DNA from 4 places in the Paramixta manurensis genome. Region 4 is predicted to be linked to each of the others. Evidence: predicted binding sites of a transcription regulator. Region 4 holds the regulator's gene; each other region holds the start of a gene.
The links. Region 4 encodes CRP, which controls carbon source genes, mostly activating them, when cyclic AMP is high. Its sites were predicted from a motif close to ATGTGANNNNNNTCACAT; they were not measured.

Region 1: a site for CRP is predicted at 2,593-2,610, ahead of PMPD1_RS00560 (PTS mannitol transporter subunit IICBA). Genes of this name have one in related genera too.
Region 2: a site for CRP is predicted at 2,931-2,948, ahead of udp (uridine phosphorylase). Genes of this name have one in related genera too.
Region 3: a site for CRP is predicted at 2,186-2,203, ahead of PMPD1_RS20260 (YjcB family protein). Genes of this name have one in related genera too.

The regions. Positions count from the first base shown of each region.
Region 1 is NZ_CP054212.1:119,653-124,044, reverse strand. It holds gene PMPD1_RS00575 (HTH-type transcriptional regulator) at 1-45, opposite strand, end outside; gene tehA (dicarboxylate transporter/tellurite-resistance protein TehA) at 517-1,500, shown strand; gene PMPD1_RS00565 (DUF3053 domain-containing protein) at 1,703-2,419, shown strand; gene PMPD1_RS00560 (PTS mannitol transporter subunit IICBA) at 2,872-4,392, shown strand, end outside.
Region 2 is NZ_CP054212.1:4,467,234-4,471,625, reverse strand. It holds gene metE (5-methyltetrahydropteroyltriglutamate--homocysteine S-methyltransferase) at 1-1,886, shown strand, start outside; gene PMPD1_RS21455 (dienelactone hydrolase family protein) at 1,945-2,781, opposite strand; gene udp (uridine phosphorylase) at 3,071-3,832, shown strand; gene rmuC (DNA recombination protein RmuC) at 3,968-4,392, shown strand, end outside.
Region 3 is NZ_CP054212.1:4,202,041-4,206,432, reverse strand. It holds gene PMPD1_RS20270 (MATE family efflux transporter) at 1-805, shown strand, start outside; gene PMPD1_RS20265 (ATP-grasp fold amidoligase family protein) at 814-1,764, shown strand; gene PMPD1_RS20260 (YjcB family protein) at 1,797-2,078, opposite strand; gene dgcN (diguanylate cyclase DgcN/YfiN) at 2,478-3,746, shown strand; gene soxS (superoxide response transcriptional regulator SoxS) at 3,772-4,194, opposite strand; gene soxR (redox-sensitive transcriptional activator SoxR) at 4,284-4,392, shown strand, end outside.
Region 4 is NZ_CP054212.1:372,129-376,520, reverse strand. It holds gene PMPD1_RS01715 (creatininase family protein) at 1-45, opposite strand, end outside; gene PMPD1_RS01710 (phosphoribulokinase) at 215-1,084, shown strand; gene PMPD1_RS01705 (OsmC family protein) at 1,133-1,537, opposite strand; gene crp (cAMP-activated global transcriptional regulator CRP) at 1,836-2,468, shown strand; gene PMPD1_RS01695 (YccS/YhfK family putative transporter) at 2,531-4,392, shown strand, end outside.

The DNA.
Region 1 (4,392 bases), 250 kb from region 4:
CTCAAGACTACTGAGTAACTCGATCATTGGATCTTTATTTTCCATAGAGAACTCCTCAAATACTCACTATGAACAACGTGAAAGAAACCGAGGGAAGAACCTGAAACCCAGGTTCAGAATACCGGCGCAGCCAAATGAGCAAACGAGTCAAATGCGTTGGCAAAATTTACCGGGATCCTAAGTATTAGATGGAAAGTCGCCGTCTGCCTCAATTTTTTTGAGTATTTTTCGAACTTACTAATAACCAAAAACATTTATTTTCTGCCGTCGCGATATTGAACACGGCTTCTTGCCCGGCGCTTCGCGTGATGCGCCTTCTCATTAAGAGAGCAACCGGCGTAACGGCGGCTCGCCCGGCAGGCATCGTCAATTGAGGCATCCGCCTTTCTGCTAGCGCCAATAGTCGTTTTTACCGCTCTGGTTGGCGAAGATAAGACCTTAAGCAATAGTAATTAGATGAATAGCACAATAACATGTATATTTTATGCATCTTATGTCTAAACGAGGCGACGAATTATGGGCAAAAGGGGTCCGTTGCGGCTTAGCCTGCCGGCTGGATATTTTGGCATAGTGTTAGGCACCATTGGCTGTGGATTTAGCTGGCGTTACGCCAGCACCATATGGCCAGTGCTCCCGCCTGAGATTGGCAACTCGCTGATTATCTTTGCCATCTCTATCTGGTTTCTGTTGGCCTGTGCTTTTCTTTGGCGGTTGTACCATTTTCCACACAGCGTCGTTGCTGAAATCGAACATCCTCTAATGAGTAGTTACGTGAGTCTATTCCCGGCGACCACGATGTTGGTTGCAATAGGCATCACCCCATGGTTCCACTCTCTGGCTGTCGGAATGTTCATCCTCGGCGCCACGGCGCAACTTAACTATGCGGCATGGCAAAGCGCGGGTCTATGGCGAGGTAAGCATCCTAACGAGGCAACGACGCCGGGGCTTTATTTACCCACTGTCGCCAATAATTTTATTAGCGCGATGGCGTGTGGCGCGCTCGGCTACCATGACCTGGGTTTGTTGTTCCTCGGTGCAGGCATTTTATCCTGGCTAAGCCTTGAACCGGCGATTCTGCATCGTATGCGTTCTGCCGGAGAGATGCCGTCTGCTACCCGCATTTCTCTTGGGATTCAGTTAGCGCCGGCTTTGGTGGCTTGCAGTGCCTGGCTGTCCGTAAACGGCGGCCACGCAGACGTTTTTGCCAAACTACTTTTCGGTTATGGATTACTGCAACTGATCTTTATGATCCGCCTGCTTCCGTGGTATCTGGAAGCCCCTTTCACCGCCTCCTTTTGGAGCTTCTCGTTTGGCCTCTCAGCTCTCGCCACCACGGCATTGCACCTCGGACATAGCAGCCACGATGGGATTTTATCGGCGCTCGCCATTCCACTTTTTGTATTCAGCAATTTGCTGATTGCCTTGCTACTACTTCGCACGCTAGTGCTACTGTTTCAGGGGCAATTGCTGGTTCGTCAGGATATGCGTAAAACAATCTAGAAAAGCAGCCACTTACCGGTTTCACCGCCATTTCCATTACATATGCGCTTGCTCCCCACCCGTCGCTTGTAGGGAACGGGTGGAAATTCTTCAGAAAACATATCCAGCCTTGATGCATTGATCTATTCTTAGGCACATTAATGCAATGACCTACTTACGCGTTATCAATCAGATAACGCGTTAACTTACAGGAGTAAATTCGATGGCGACAGGAATCTCCCGCATCCAGGCGCGTTGGTGGTTGCCCATGGCGGCGGTATTATTGGTTTCATTACTCACCGCTTGTGGCGATAAAGAGCCGGAACAGCGCAAAGCCTTTATCGATTTCCTGCAAAACACCGTCATGCGTAGCGGCGAACATTTACCCAGTCTGAGTGAAGACCAGAAACAGCGCTTCGGTAATTATGCCAGCGATTACGCCATTATTTATGGCTTCTCTCAGCAGGTGAACAAAGCGGTGGATAACGGTATGCGTCCGGTGGTGGATGAGCTTTCGGCGATCCGCGTGCCGCAGGATTATTTAACCCGCCGCGATTCGCTGCGTCAGGCGAGTGGTTCACTGAACGTGTTGGCCCAACAAATTCAGAGCGCCAAAAGCCAGGCCGACAGTAGTAAAGCGGCGCTGAAACAGCCGGATGATCTGAAAAATGCTTACGATAAGGTTTATAACAACGTGGTCACGCAGCCGGCAAACGCGCTTGGGCCGCTACTCCCTGCTCTACAGTCATTGAGCCAAGATGCGGTACAGGCCGGGGATTTCCTCCAACAACAGGGGCCGCGCGTCAGTTTTAATGACAACGCGGTACAATTCCCCTCGCAGCAGCAGGCCAGCCAGTACAATGCCATTATGAGTAGCCTCGCCGCGAAATCGCAGGCTTTAACTCAGGCGCAAAGTGCGGTTCAGGGCGGTTTTCAGTAATCCCTCACTTTCAGGCGGCCCGGAGCCGCCTTACGTTTACATGACCACGTAATAAAATTACGCCACTGAGCGGCTGCGCTTCTCTGCCGAGTCAAAGTGTGATCGACGGCATTTTGACATAAAAATACATTGTGATTTAAATCACATTTTTCAAATAAAACGCCCAGTCAATTTTGTGATAACCATCACATATAAGCGTCTTTTATGGCGACAAAATCCGCACTGTCTTTTTTTTACACTGCCATTTTGTGACGAGTGTCACTAAAATACCCCCTAAAGACCAACCACAAGCGTGACATACATCACATTTTGCCCGCGCACTACGCAGCGTCATTTTCGCGTGCTAGAGTCCGGCTGCATACAGTGATACTAACGGCTCCCCGCCGTAACGTCTTAACAAAAACAACGCGCTCTCTTATTTGTCGGCGCGTACTAATAAGGGGTGTGTTTTTATGTCCTCATCAGTCAAGGTCAGAGTCCAGAGCTTTGGTCGCTTCCTGAGTAACATGGTGATGCCCAATATCGGTGCGTTTATCGCATGGGGTATCATTACCGCATTATTCATTCCAACCGGATGGGCGCCAAACGCAACGCTGGCAAAACTGGTTGGCCCGATGATTACCTACCTGCTGCCGCTGTTGATTGGTTTTACCGGCGGGCGTCTGGTAGGCGGCGATCGTGGCGGCGTAGTGGGCGCCATCACGACCATGGGCGTGATTGTCGGCGCCGATATGCCAATGTTCCTTGGCTCAATGATTGCGGGTCCGCTGGGCGGCTGGGCGATCAAATCGTTTGACCGTATGGTTGACGGTAAGATAAAAAGCGGTTTCGAAATGCTGGTCAACAACTTCTCTGCCGGTATTATCGGCATGCTGTTGGCGATTCTGGCTTTCCTTGCTATTGGTCCATTGGTTGAAGGTTTGTCGCACATTCTGGCAACCGGCGTAAACCTGATGGTTCAGCATAACCTGCTGCCGCTAACCTCCATCTTCGTGGAACCGGCAAAAATCCTGTTCCTGAACAACGCGATTAACCACGGTATCTTCTCACCGTTGGGTATTCAGCAGGCGAGCGAAGCCGGGAAATCCATCTTCTTCCTGATTGAAGCCAACCCAGGTCCGGGCATGGGCGTTCTGGTTGCCTACATGTTCTTTGGCCGTGGTAACGCGAAACAATCTGCGGGCGGCGCGGCAATCATTCACTTCCTGGGCGGTATCCACGAAATTTACTTCCCGTATGTGTTGATGAGCCCACGTCTGCTGATCGCGGTAATTTTTGGCGGTATGACCGGCGTGTTTACGCTGACCGTACTGCACGGCGGCTTGGTTTCTCCGGCGTCTCCTGGCTCCATCCTCGCGGTGTTGGCAATGACACCAAAAGGGACTTATTTTGCGAATATCATCGCGATTATCGCTGCTTTCGTGGTCTCCTTCGTGCTCTCTTCTATCCTGCTGAAAACCAGCAAAGTTAAAGAAGATGACGATATCGAAGCCATGTCACAACGTGTGAAAGATATGAAAGCGCAGTCCAAAGGCCAGGCAACGCCAAACGCAACCGCCGCAGCGGCAGATGCGATGAGCGGCGATCTGAGCCACGTGCGTAAAATCATTGTTGCCTGCGATGCCGGTATGGGCTCCAGCGCCATGGGCGCCGGGGTGTTACGTAAGAAAGTCAATGATGCTGGCTTAACCAATATCTCGGTAACCAATACCGCGATTAATGCGCTGCCAGGCGATGTCGATCTGGTGATTACCCACCGCGATCTTACCGAACGCGCCATGCGTCAGGCACCGCACGCTCAGCATATCTCGTTAAGCAATTTCCTTGATAGCGCGCTGTATACCGACCTGACTGCACGTCTGGTCGAAGCTAACCGTAGCGCCGGCAACCGTCAAAAAGTGGATGCCGCATTGAGCGATAGCTATGACAACAGCCAGGATAACCTGTTTAAGCTCGGCGCGGATAACGTGTTC
Region 2 (4,392 bases), 520 kb from region 4:
AATTTACGCAAGGGCAGCAGTTTAAACTGACCTGGACCCAATTGCTGGATGAAGTGGACGAAGCGTTGGCTCTTGGCCATCAAGTGAAACCGGTATTATTAGGGCCGGTGACTTATCTGTGGCTGGGTAAAGTCAAAGGTGAGCAATTTGATCGCCTAAGCCTGTTAAGCGACATTTTGCCGGTTTATCAGCAGGTACTGGCTGAACTGGCAAAACGCGGTATTGAGTGGGTGCAAATTGATGAACCTGCGCTGGTGCTGGAACTGCCCCAAGCGTGGCTGGACGCGTTTAAACCGGCGTACGATGCACTGCAAGGGCAGGTCAAACTGCTACTCACCACCTATTTCGATAGCATTGGTCAAAATATTGATACTGTGCGTGCGTTGCCGGTTCAGGGGCTACACGTAGATTTGGTACATGGTAAAGACAACATTGCTGAACTGAATGCTAAAGTCCCGGCAGAATGGCTGCTGTCTTTGGGGGTGATCAATGGTCGTAACGTTTGGCGTGCCGATCTGAGCACATGGTTTGAGCGCCTTCAGCCGGTGCTTGGTCAGCGTGATGCCCTGTGGATTGGTTCTTCCTGCTCGCTACTGCATAGCCCGATCGATCTGAGCGTTGAAACGCGTCTGGATGAGGAAGTGAAAAGCTGGTTCTCCTTCGCATTGCAGAAGTGCGGCGAACTGTCGCTGTTGACCAAAGCATTAAATAATAATGATGCCGCTTCGCTGGAAGCGTGGAGTGCGCCGATCCGCGCCCGCCGTGATTCCGCCCGCGTACATAATGCTGCGGTTGGAAAGCGCTTAGCGGAAATTACCGCCAAAGATAGCGAGCGCCAGAGCGATTATCAGACGCGTGCAGCAGCCCAGCGCCAACGCTTTAACTTACCGGCATGGCCGACCACCACCATCGGTTCTTTCCCTCAGACCACCGAAATTCGCGGCCTGCGCCTGGATTTCAAGCAAGGGCGTCTGGATAGTAATCACTACCGCACCGGTATTTCCGAACATATTAAACAAGCGATCGTCGAGCAGGAACGCTTGGGGCTTGATGTGCTGGTTCACGGTGAGGCCGAACGCAACGACATGGTTGAGTACTTCGGTGAACACCTGGATGGTTTTGTCTTTACGCAAAACGGCTGGGTGCAAAGCTATGGCTCACGCTGTGTGAAACCTCCGGTTATTATCGGCGATGTTAGCCGCCCAGAAGCGATTACCGTTGAGTGGGCAAAATATGCACAATCTCTGACCGATAAGCCGGTAAAAGGCATGTTAACCGGGCCGGTCACTATTTTGTGCTGGTCGTTCCCGCGTGAAGACGTTTCCCGTGAAACTATTGCTAAGCAAATTGCGCTGGCACTGCGTGATGAAGTGGAGGATTTGGAAAAGGCCGGTATCGGGATTATCCAGATTGATGAGCCAGCCCTACGTGAAGGCTTACCGTTGCGTCAGTCCGACTGGGCGGCTTACCTTGCCTGGGCGGTGGATGCCTTCCGCTTAAATGCCGCCGTTGCACAGGATGATACCCAGATCCATACCCATATGTGTTATTGCGAGTTTAACGACATCATGGATTCGATTGCCGCGTTGGATGCCGATGTTATCACCATCGAAACCTCGCGCTCAGATATGGAACTCCTGGAGTCATTTGAAGTGTTTGAATACCCCAATGAAATTGGCCCGGGTGTTTACGATATTCACTCGCCAAACGTGCCAAGCGTGGAGTGGATGGAAGCATTGTTACGTAAAGCCGCGAAGCGCATCCCGACGGAGCGTTTGTGGGTTAACCCGGATTGTGGTTTGAAAACACGTGGCTGGACAGAAACACGTCAAGCGCTGGCAAACATGGTTAAAGCGGCGCAAAACCTGCGTGCGGAACACGCTTAATATTTCTGTGTTGTGGTAATTATTGGGGGCGTGGTGAACGCCCCTTTTTTTACTTAGCTTAGGCTTGCGGTGCAACGCCGTACTGTTTAAACCACGCCAGCATGCGTTGCCAACCATCTTTCGCCGACTCTTCGTGATAACTCGGACGGTAATCTGCGTTAAAAGCGTGATCGGCATCGGGATAAACGATGATCTCCGCCTTAGCGTTCGCCGCGCGAAGTGCCTGACGCATGGATTCGACACTCTCTTGTGGAATACCGCTATCCTTAGCGCCATACAATCCCAGCACCGGGGCGTTCAGATTGACGGCGATATCAATCGGATGCTTCGGTTGTTTCATACTCTTTTCGCCAACCAGACGACCGTACCAAGCCACCGCCGCTTTTAGCTGTGGATTGTGTGCGGCATACAGCCAGGTAATGCGCCCGCCCCAGCAGAAACCGGTAATCGCCATGCGACGTATTTCCCCGCCATTGCGGGAGGCCCAGTTCGCCACATGATCCAAATCGGCCAACACCTGTGCATCGGGGACTTTACTGACCAGTTCCGCAAACAAGGTAGGAATATCGTCATAATCGTTAGGATCGCCCTGACGGAAGTAGAGCTCCGGCGCAACGGCCAGATAACCCTCATTCGCCAGACGACGGCAAATATCACGGATATGTTCGTGGACGCCAAAAATCTCCTGTACCACCAAAACTACTGGCAATGGGCCATCGGCATCTTTCGGTTTGGCATAAAAAGCGGGCATGTTTTCGCCCTGGGTCGGGATCGACGTTTCGCCAGAATGGATGGCGGCACTTTCAGTAACAATCGTGGTTGAGGCGGTAGGTGACACCGCGGGGGCGAACCCGCGATCGCCCGCTTTATGGGCCATATTATCTTCGGTTTTCATCGTCCTCTCCGTGTTAGCAATAGCGCAATCAGGTAACTATAGCCAAGATTAGGCATCGACTCTGTGCAGCGCTGCGATATTTTCTTTACCACTGGCGCGATGAAAAGCGCAGGGCAGCTTGTGGCAAAAGGGGGCGGACAAATGTTTTTATGTGAAATAAATCACAATTATTGAATGATAAAATGTAACTTTCATTTTTATGAGTGATTGCTCTCACATAATTTTATCCGCTTTTCCCGTAGAGTAGCCGGTATTAGCCAGTTAACTTATTTCAATTCAGGAGCGTGTTATGGCCCAGTCCGATGTTTTTCATTTAGGGATCACCAAAGCTGATTTACAGGGCGCTACGCTTGCTATCGTGCCCGGCGATCCTGAGCGCGTGAAGAAAATCGCGGCGTTGATGGATAACCCGGTTCACCTGGCCTCACACCGAGAGTTCACCACCTGGCGTGCGGAGCTGAACGGCAAAGCCGTCATCGTTTGTTCCACTGGCATTGGTGGCCCTTCTACTTCTATCGCGGTTGAAGAATTGGCGCAACTGGGTGTGCGCACATTCTTACGCGTAGGCACCACCGGCGCTATTCAGCCGCATATTCAGGTTGGCGATGTGCTGGTGACTACCGGCTCGGTACGTCTGGATGGCGCCAGTCTGCACTTCGCGCCGATGGAGTTCCCGGCGGTGGCAGACTTTACCTGCACCACCGCGCTGGTGGAGGCGGCGAAAGCCGTGGGCGCGACTACACATATTGGTATTACCGCATCTTCCGATACCTTCTATCCTGGACAGGAACGTTATGACACCTTCTCCGGGCGGGTGGTTAGCCGTTTCCAGAATTCGATGAAGGAGTGGCAACAGATGGGGGTACTGAATTATGAAATGGAGTCCGCTACGTTACTGACCATGTGCGCCAGCCAAGGGTTGCGTGCCGGTATGGTTGCCGGGGTTATTGTAAACCGCACGCAGAAAGAAATCCCCGATGCGGAAACCATGAAGCAAACCGAAAGCGATGCGGTCAAAATTGTAGTTGAAGCCGCGCGCCGTCTGATCTAGCCCTTTCTCTGCCCACAGGCGCCGTCCGGCGCCTGTTTTCTTCACGCCGATACCTGGCGTCAGGTCATTTTTGTCTGGACATTCATACAGTAGCGCTCTACCTTTTCCCTGTTGAAGGTGCCGGGCGGGGGAACTGTGGATAACCAATTGATTTTAAGCTTATGTCTTGGGCTGGCGGGGTTGCTGGTTGGTTGGGCGTTGGCATGGCTGCGCGCCGCACGGCAACAGGCGGAACGGGAAACCGAATTGCGCCAAATGCACGGCACGCTGGCCGCGGCGCAAGAAAAGCTACATCACTTCGATTACTGGCGTAATGAAAGCGAACAGCTTGGTCGGGAACTACGTAACCAACTGGAGATTAATCGTGCCCAGGAAGTTGAGTTACGCGAAATAACTATTCGTCTGGAAGAGACACGTATCGCCGCTGAAGAGAAACAGCGCATGCTGGCGAACAGCGAGCAGCGTTTGACCACCCAGTTCGAAAATCTCGCCAATCGCATTTTTGAACACAGTGGGCGAAAGGTGGATGAACAGAACCGACAAAGCCTGAATGCGCTTAT
Region 3 (4,392 bases), 790 kb from region 4:
CAGTTTTGCTATCAGCTTCTCTATCGCCTGGTGGCGGCTTAATCCGTCATGGCTGACGCTGTCTATTATTTCAGTAACGTTAGTTCCTTATTTAATTAAGCGTTATACCTTTTATCGGGGGAATCGTGAATTAGCGGTCTCCGGAAGAAAACGCAGCCTCTATTTGCGTTATTTACTGTATGCCGGCTTGCCGTTGGCAATATCCAGTATTTTTATATCGATACAGGTAAAAATGGCACAGTTTTTCTTAGTTGGTGTTGGTTCGGCACAGGATCTCGGCCTGTTCGCTGCTGCAAACACCATTTCAGCCTCATGGATATTTATTCCTTTGGCTCTTATTACATCAAGTTTTACTGAAATTTTTAGAGAGCGGCCGGATGTAGCCTTGAAATTAACGGCAAAGTTGAATGGCTATGTCATGATCGTCTCGCTATTAATGCTTCTTTTCATCTTTCTGTATGGCGAGAAGATTATCGTAATGTTATACGGGCACCACTACACACAATCAGGAAGTCTCGTTACGTTGCTCTCAGTGGCAACCAGCCTCTCCGCAATGGGAACGGTGGCATACCGTTACATTGTTAAAGAGGGTGGCTTTAATTATTTGTTGATAAAAATCGTCTGTTTAATGCTGATTGGTTTACCCCTGTCGTATGGCTTGATCCACGGCTTTGGTTTATCTGGCGCGGCATGGAGCGTTTTTATCATTGAGTTATTGTCGCTGACCGTAATGAATTACTTCTTTAAAAACGGCGTCATTATAAAAATGCAAATTTCCTCACTGAACTACAAGACCTACAAATGAGGTAAAAGATGTTGAATTTTAAGAATGAATTGAGAAGAAGCGTTCTCTATTTTGTTAAAAAAATGCCGTGGGTCTATCAGGATCGAGTGCACTATTTTTATAAATTTAAACACTTACCGAACATACGCGAGCCTAAGCTGTTCAATGAAAAGGTGCTGTACCGCAAATTCATCAATGGCGATCATCTGTGTTACGGACGGTTGTCCGATAAGTTTTTAGTGCGTGGTTATATTGCCAATATTATTGGCGATCAGTACTTGATCCCGTTGGTGCATGAAACCAGCGACCCCGCAACATTGCTTAATGTGGCGTCGTTAAGAAATACGGTGATTAAATCAAACCACGGTTCCAACATGGTGGAGATTTTGCTTGAGGAGCCGGATACCGAAGGTCGTCAACGTTTGGTTAACCGTTGCCAGGAGTGGTTGAAAAAAGATTACTCCAACGAAGTACGGGAAATTCACTATCGCTACATCAAGCCGCATATCTTGGTTGAGCGCTATATCGGTGACGGGGAAAGCGCCGCCGTGGACTACAAGTTTCATATGTTCAACAAGCGGGACGGCAACTTTGAATATGTATTGCAGGTGATCTATAACCGCGGCGGCCCGGCGTTATCGATGCAGTTTTATGTGAACAATCTGAGCAAGGTTTTCCATCGTATCCGCGATACCGGGCTGGATATGGCAGATAAGCAAGACAAGTTAGCAAAGGCGCTGGAACTGAGTAAAACACTGGCGTGTGCGTTCGACTACGTGCGTGTCGATTGGTACATCCATGGGGATCAGATCTACTTTGGCGAGTTAACCTTTACGCCAGGAGCAGGTTTGGTGACCGGCCTGGAACAGGGGCTGGATAAAATCATGGGCGACATGTGGATTCAGGACCGCACCCGAGTGCCGCAATCTGACGCAAAGTCTGAGGATATTTCGCTTCCGGAAATGTTGAAAAAAGTATGACAACCGGAAGCGAAAGCAGGCGGAGAGCAGGCTTAAGGCATTGGCCAGTTGGCAGGAGCCTGGCTCATGATATCCACAAAGGCATGTTTGGAAATGTCCAAAAAGTTGTTGAAGTTTTCCATGCTAAGGGTAATGCCAAGCAGGCCGGTGACAAACCAACAAGACATGCCAATGCCAACGCCGCTAAACACAAACGCCATCAGGTTATGGCTGCTCTGGCGGCATTTAATTTTAAAAGTGCTGGCGAAAAACATCATGATTGCGCTCAGTAATTCCCAGCGCATTACAATAAGACCGGTGGTCAAGGTAGCCATGTAAAAAACCTCTGAAGATGTCTGCCCTGACGTTGGTTATTGGCATCACCTGAGGTGTTGTGAGGAAGCCAGGGAACCCTCTCAACCCATGAACTGACACGGCAGTAATGTGACTTGGCTCACATTATATCACTGGATTTTAAAATTTGAACAAAATTTAAGCCTGGTATGGTAGTTTTTTTGCCGCTTTTGACAGGGTCCTGAGAAATAGCGAATTTTTTCAGGTAACCCTCTATCTCATTACGTAATCAAGCATTAAGGGTAATGAGAAAGAGGGTTTTGAGCTGCGTTTCATAAGGATGATAACAATGCACAAACCACGTAATACACCGCGCTATTTTTATTCCGCACCGGCTGGCCTCATGTTTTCTTTCAGGGTTGACGGGGCAGGTAACCACTATGGTCCGGCATAACTCTTTCGTTTCTGCGTTGCCGCATTCGTTGCCGACATTGCGTCAGTCATTGCAACGTATCCATTTGATTATTATCTTGGTTTCGCTATCGGTGTCGGGTGTGTCGCTGTCAGTACTCTCACTGTTTGCACTACGTAGTTACGCCGAAAGCAATTTACAACTGGTGGCTTCAACCGTCAGTTATGCAGTAAAAGGCGCGGTCCTGGCCAACGACCAGCAAGCGGCGCAGGATATTTTGCAAGGTCTTGGGCAACATGGCGAATTCGCGCAGGGTAAAATTTATCGCCAGCAAAATAATCCGTTAGCCGCCTGGCATTCGCGCCGGTTTCTTGAGCAAAATAAAGCCCATCGTTTTATTGCCTCATGGTTTTTTCCGCACCCGGTCTCGGTGGCGATAACGCATCATAATCAAGAGATTGGGCGCGTTTGGTTAACCGGTAATGCGGAAACCATTATTCGCTATATCTACCTGGTCATCAGTTGGCTGATGGGCAGCCTGTTATTCACCGCATTATTCGCTTCAATACTTTCGCACCGTATGCATCAGGGCATCTTGCGTGGGCTACAGAACATTGCCAGCGTGGCGCATGATGTGCGGGCCAGGCGGATATTTACGCAACGCGTTCCCGGTTCCGACATTGCTGAACTGAACAAACTCAGTAGTGATTTTAATGGCTTGCTGGATGAAATGGCGAAGTGGCAGCAGCAAATGAAACGCCAACATGACTCGCTGGCTTTCCAGGCCTCTCACGATGCGCTGACTCGGTTGCCTAATCGATTGTTCTTCGAGCGCGAATTAAAACGTTTACTCAGCGATCCCAGTCTGCGCAGGCGCGCGGCGGTGCTATTTATTGATGGCGACCGGTTTAAACAGGTGAATGACACTTATGGCCATGCGGCGGGAGATGACGTTCTGGTCGAGACGGCCCGGCGTCTGCGTGCCAATTTGCGGGCCAGTGATTTGGTGGCCCGGCTCGGTGGCGATGAGTTCGCAGTGTTACTGCACAATATCGATCGCGCGGAGCAGGCCGCGCAAGCGGCGCATCACTTAATTCTCGCAATGAGAGAACCGATTTTATTACCTGGCGGAGAAGCGCATTTCCAAACACTGAGCATTGGTGTGGCGTTGGCGAAAAACCACCATTCGCCTCAGGCGCTGTTAGCACAGGCGGATGCCGCAATGTACAGTATCAAAGCGCGCGGAGGGGGAGGATATTTATCGACCTCTTCCCTGCAGGCCAGTGAGAGTGCGTAACGGGGCGAAATCGCCGCCCCCAATACTAGATAAGCGGACAGCATTCGCCAGTGGTGCGTTGCGCATAGCTGGTGAGATTGTCGCTACAATCGAAGTTAACCCGCTGGCGCTGTAAAGTCTGACGGCGCATGGTGTGACGATAAGCGGTGGGTGTTTGCGAAAACTGGCGGCGGAATACGCGCGAAAAAGTTTGCTGCGAATCGTACCCATACTGCATGGCAATATCGAACACCGGGCGCTGTGTCTGGCGCAATGCTTCTGCCGCCAGTGTTAAACGGCGTTCGCGAATATAGCCGCCCAGCGTCTGCCGGGTTACTGCGCGGAACATCCGCTGTAAATGCCACTTCGAATAGCCGGATTTAGCGGCGACTTCATCAATCGACAACGTTTTATCCAGGTTGTCTTCAATCCAGTCAGTCAGAGAATGAATAATTTCGTTATGCATCATGACCACATCCTTCATCGTGAGGTTTTTAATATCGCGTTCTGATGGAGGAGGAGTATAATTCCTCAAGTTAACTTGAGGTAAAGAGCCAAATGAAAAAAGATCGCAACTACCCTAAACCGGTGCTTTCACCAGGCGAGGTGGCAAAACGTAGCGGCGTGGCGGTCTCCGCGCTGCATTTTTATGAGTCGAAAGGGCTGA
Region 4 (4,392 bases):
TCGCGTGGATAACTCCCACCACCAACGTGACGACGGCATTTTCATGTTCTTTCTCCCGCTTTTTTCTCAGTCTCGTTAATTTTGCCAGGCGTTTAAAGCAGCAAATTTGCGTCACCGTGTTGCTTTTTTAGCATCGCCCGACGGCAAAGATGACACCGATGCGCTAAACGTGATAACAATGCTCATCGCCCGTCTTACTACAGGGAGCTTTATTATGTCTGCCAGGCATCCGATTATCGCCGTCACCGGCTCAAGCGGCGCGGGAACCACCACCACCAGCCTCGCGTTTCGTAAGATTTTCCAGCAGTTGGATTTACATGCCGCTGAACTGGAAGGGGATAGCTTCCACCGCTATACGCGCCCGGAAATGGATATGGCCATTCGCAAAGCGCGTGATTTAGGGCGGCACATCAGTTACTTCGGCCCGGAGGCGAATGATTTCGGCCTGCTGGAACAAACCTTCGTCGAATATGGCGAGAATGGGCGCGGTAAATCGCGCAAGTATTTGCACACCTATGATGAGGCGGTGCCGTGGAATCAGGTGCCGGGTACGTTTACGCCCTGGCAGCCGCTACCAGAACCTACCGACATCTTGTTTTATGAAGGCCTGCATGGCGGCGTGGTAACCCAACAGCATAATGTGGCGGATAAGGTCGATTTGCTGGTAGGCGTGGTGCCGATCGTTAACCTTGAATGGATCCAAAAATTGGTACGTGACACCAGTGAGCGCGGCCATTCGCGTGAAGCGGTGATGGATTCGGTCGTGCGTTCAATGGAAGATTACATTAATTACATTACGCCGCAGTTTTCACGCACGCATATTAACTTCCAGCGCGTTCCCACCGTCGATACCTCAAACCCGTTCGCTGCCCGCGGCATTCCATCGCTGGATGAGAGCTTTGTGGTGATTCATTTCCAGGGTCTGGAAGATATCGACTTCCCTTATTTATTGGCGATGTTGCAAGGTTCATTTATCTCGCACATCAATACGCTAGTGGTTCCGGGTGGAAAAATGGGGCTGGCCATGGAGCTGATTATGTCGCCGCTGGTGAAACGGCTGATGGAAGGCAAAAAAATCGAGTAATGCCAGAAGGATGCCGGGCCCCGGCATCCCATTATCGTTGGCGCAGGATCACAACGCCACAACCTCATAGCTATGGGTAATCTCAACGCCTTTCCCTAGCATGATAGCCACCGAACAATATTTTTCCGCCGATAAATCTACCGCCCGCGCGACCGCTTTATCGCTCAATGCCTTACCGCTAACGATAAAATGCAGATTGATATGGGTAAAAATACGCGGCGCTTCTTCCCGACGCTCCGAGCTGAGCTTGACTTCACAATCCGCCACCTCATTACGTCCCTTTTGCAGTATCGAAACCACATCAATCGCGCTACAGCCGCCCGCCGCCATCAGCACCATTTCCATTGGGCTTGGCGCTTTATCGCCTGAGTTCCCATCCATCAGTACCTGATGACCCGATGAGGATTCTCCCAAAAAGGTCAGCCCTTCAACCCACTTAACTCGCGCCTGCATCGCACTTCCTCCTAACCTTTCTCTGACATGTCAGACTACGCTTACCCGAATAAAACGGCAAACATCAACGATTCCCGTCATGCTGAAGCGAGACAACAGAAGACAGTAGCCTAAAGCTGTGCTACAAACAAAGCTGTAATATTTCGCCATTAAAAGCGAAAACGGGACAATTTGATGAGCTTAGCTCGAAACAGAGGCCCGGAAAATTTCCTGCCAGGAAAATGTTTGAATATTTCCACGCCTAACAGGGAACTTTGCCCTGTGTTTAGGGCACGATTACAACAGAGGATAACAGCGAATGGTTCTCGGCAAACCGCAAACAGACCCTACACTCGAATGGTTCCTGTCACATTGCCATATTCACAAATATCCATCCAAAAGCACGCTAATTCATCAAGGTGAAAAGGCCGAAACGCTCTACTACATCGTCAAAGGTGCCGTAGCCGTGCTGATCAAGGATGAAGAAGGCAAAGAGATGATCCTCTCCTACCTCAATCAGGGTGATTTCATTGGCGAGCTTGGCTTGTTCGAAGAGGGTCAGGAACGTAGTGCGTGGGTCCGTGCAAAAACGGCCTGTGAAGTGGCTGAAATTTCCTATAAGAAATTCCGTCAGTTGATTCAGGTTAACCCAGACATCCTCATGCGCCTCTCTTCGCAAATGGCGCGTCGCCTCCAGGTCACATCGGAAAAAGTGGGTAACCTCGCTTTCCTCGACGTGACGGGACGTATCGCACAAACTTTACTCAATCTGGCAAAACAGCCCGACGCGATGACACATCCGGACGGCATGCAAATTAAAATTACGCGTCAAGAGATTGGCCAGATCGTTGGCTGCTCACGCGAAACCGTCGGGCGTATCCTGAAAATGCTGGAAGACCAAAATCTGATCTCCGCGCACGGCAAAACCATCGTCGTCTACGGCACGCGCTAAGCTCTCTAAACCCACGGCGTGATACCTGGTATCGCGCCGTTTTTTTATACTGTGATAAGCGGATGTGGCGGCGAATAATTTATCACCCTGAAGTCAATTATGCGTTGCGGCAAACGTTGGTGCTCTGTTTGCCGGTCGCGATTGGCTGGCTATTTGGTAACTTACAACAGGGTCTGTTGTTCTCGCTGGTGCCTGCCTGTTGCAATATTGCCGGTCTGGATACGCCGCATAAGCGCTTTTTTAAGCGCCTGATTGTCGGCGGCACCTTATTTGCCACCAGCAGTTTCCTAATCCAGTGGTTGACGCAACACGCAATTCCCTTACCGGCTATCTTGCTTGCCATGCCGCTATTACTGGGCGTGACCGGAGAAATCAGCCCGCTCCATGCGCGTCTACTGCCGGCCTCACTGATTGCCGCCATCTTTACCCTCAGCCTGATCGGCCGCATGCCGATCTGGGCACCACCGCTTCTCTATATTGGCGGAACTATTTGGTACGGCTTCTTTAACTGGTTCTGGTTTTCGCTGTGGAAAGAGCAACCAATGCGTGAAACGTTGAGCCTGCTCTATCGTGAACTCGCCGACTATTGCGATGCGAAATACACCTTACTTACCCGTTTAACCGATCCGGAGAAAGCGCTGCCGCCGCTGTTGGCGCGCCAGCAGAAAGCGGTCGACCTGATTAACATGTGCTATCAGCAAATGCATATGTTGGCCGCCAACCGAAACAATAGCCATAAACGCCTGACGCGCGCGTTTCAGGTCGCGCTCGATCTACAAGAACATATTTCGGTGAGCTTGCATCAACCGGAAGAAGTACAAAAGCTGGTAGAGCAGAGCCATGCTGAGGCGGTGATCCGCTGGAACGCCAACCTGATCTCTGCCCGGTTACGCGAGCTGGCCGATGACATTCTCTACCACCGGCTGCCCGATCGTTTCACGATGGAGAAACCTTTGCAGGCGCTGGAGAAAATTTCCCGCCAGCATCCGGATAACCCCGTCGGTAACTTCTGCTATTACCATTTCAGCCGCATTGCTCGCGTGTTGCGGACACAGCGCCCGCTCTATCCACGCGATCTGATGGCGGACCGGCAGCGCCGTTTGCCGCTGCTACCGGCGTTACGTAGCTATCTGTCGATCAAGTCCGCCGCACTGCGCACGGCGGCACGTTTTGCGGTCATGCTGGGGATTGGTAGTACGTTGGCGTTGTCGTTTAACATTCCCAAACCTTACTGGATTCTGATGACGATTATGTTTGTCAGCCAGAATGGCTATAGCGCAACGCGTGTTCGTATCCAACACCGGGCGCTAGGCACCTTTGCCGGGCTGGTTATCGCCGCCGCCACGCTGCGGTTTGAGGTACCGGAAACCATTACGTTAAGCATAATGTTGGCGATCACGCTGATCAGTTATCTGTTCACGCGCAAATTCTATGGCTGGTCCATGGTCGGTTTTACCGTAACGGCGGTGTATTCATTACAACTGTTGTCGCTAAATGGCGCGCAATTCCTGCTGCCGCGCTTGATGGATACGCTAATGGGCTGCCTGATTGCCTTTGCCGGTATGATTTGGCTCTGGCCGCAGTGGCAGAGTGGCTTATTACGTCAGAATGCGCACGACGCGCTCGGCGCTTATCAGGACGCGCTGCGTCAATTATTAGGCGATGAGCAAGCGCCGGAGAAACTGGCCTGGCAGCGCGTGCGGGCCAACCAGGCGCATAACGCGTTGTTTAATTCACTCAATCAGGCCATGCAGGAACCGGGGTTTAACGACCGTTATCTGGCGGATATGAAACTGTGGGTAACTCACAGCCAGTTTATTGTTGAGCACATTAACGCTATGACGATTCTGGCGCGCGAGCACACTATGCTGACGCCAACGCTGGCGGAACGTTACCTGCAGTCGTGCGAAATTGCCTTACAGCG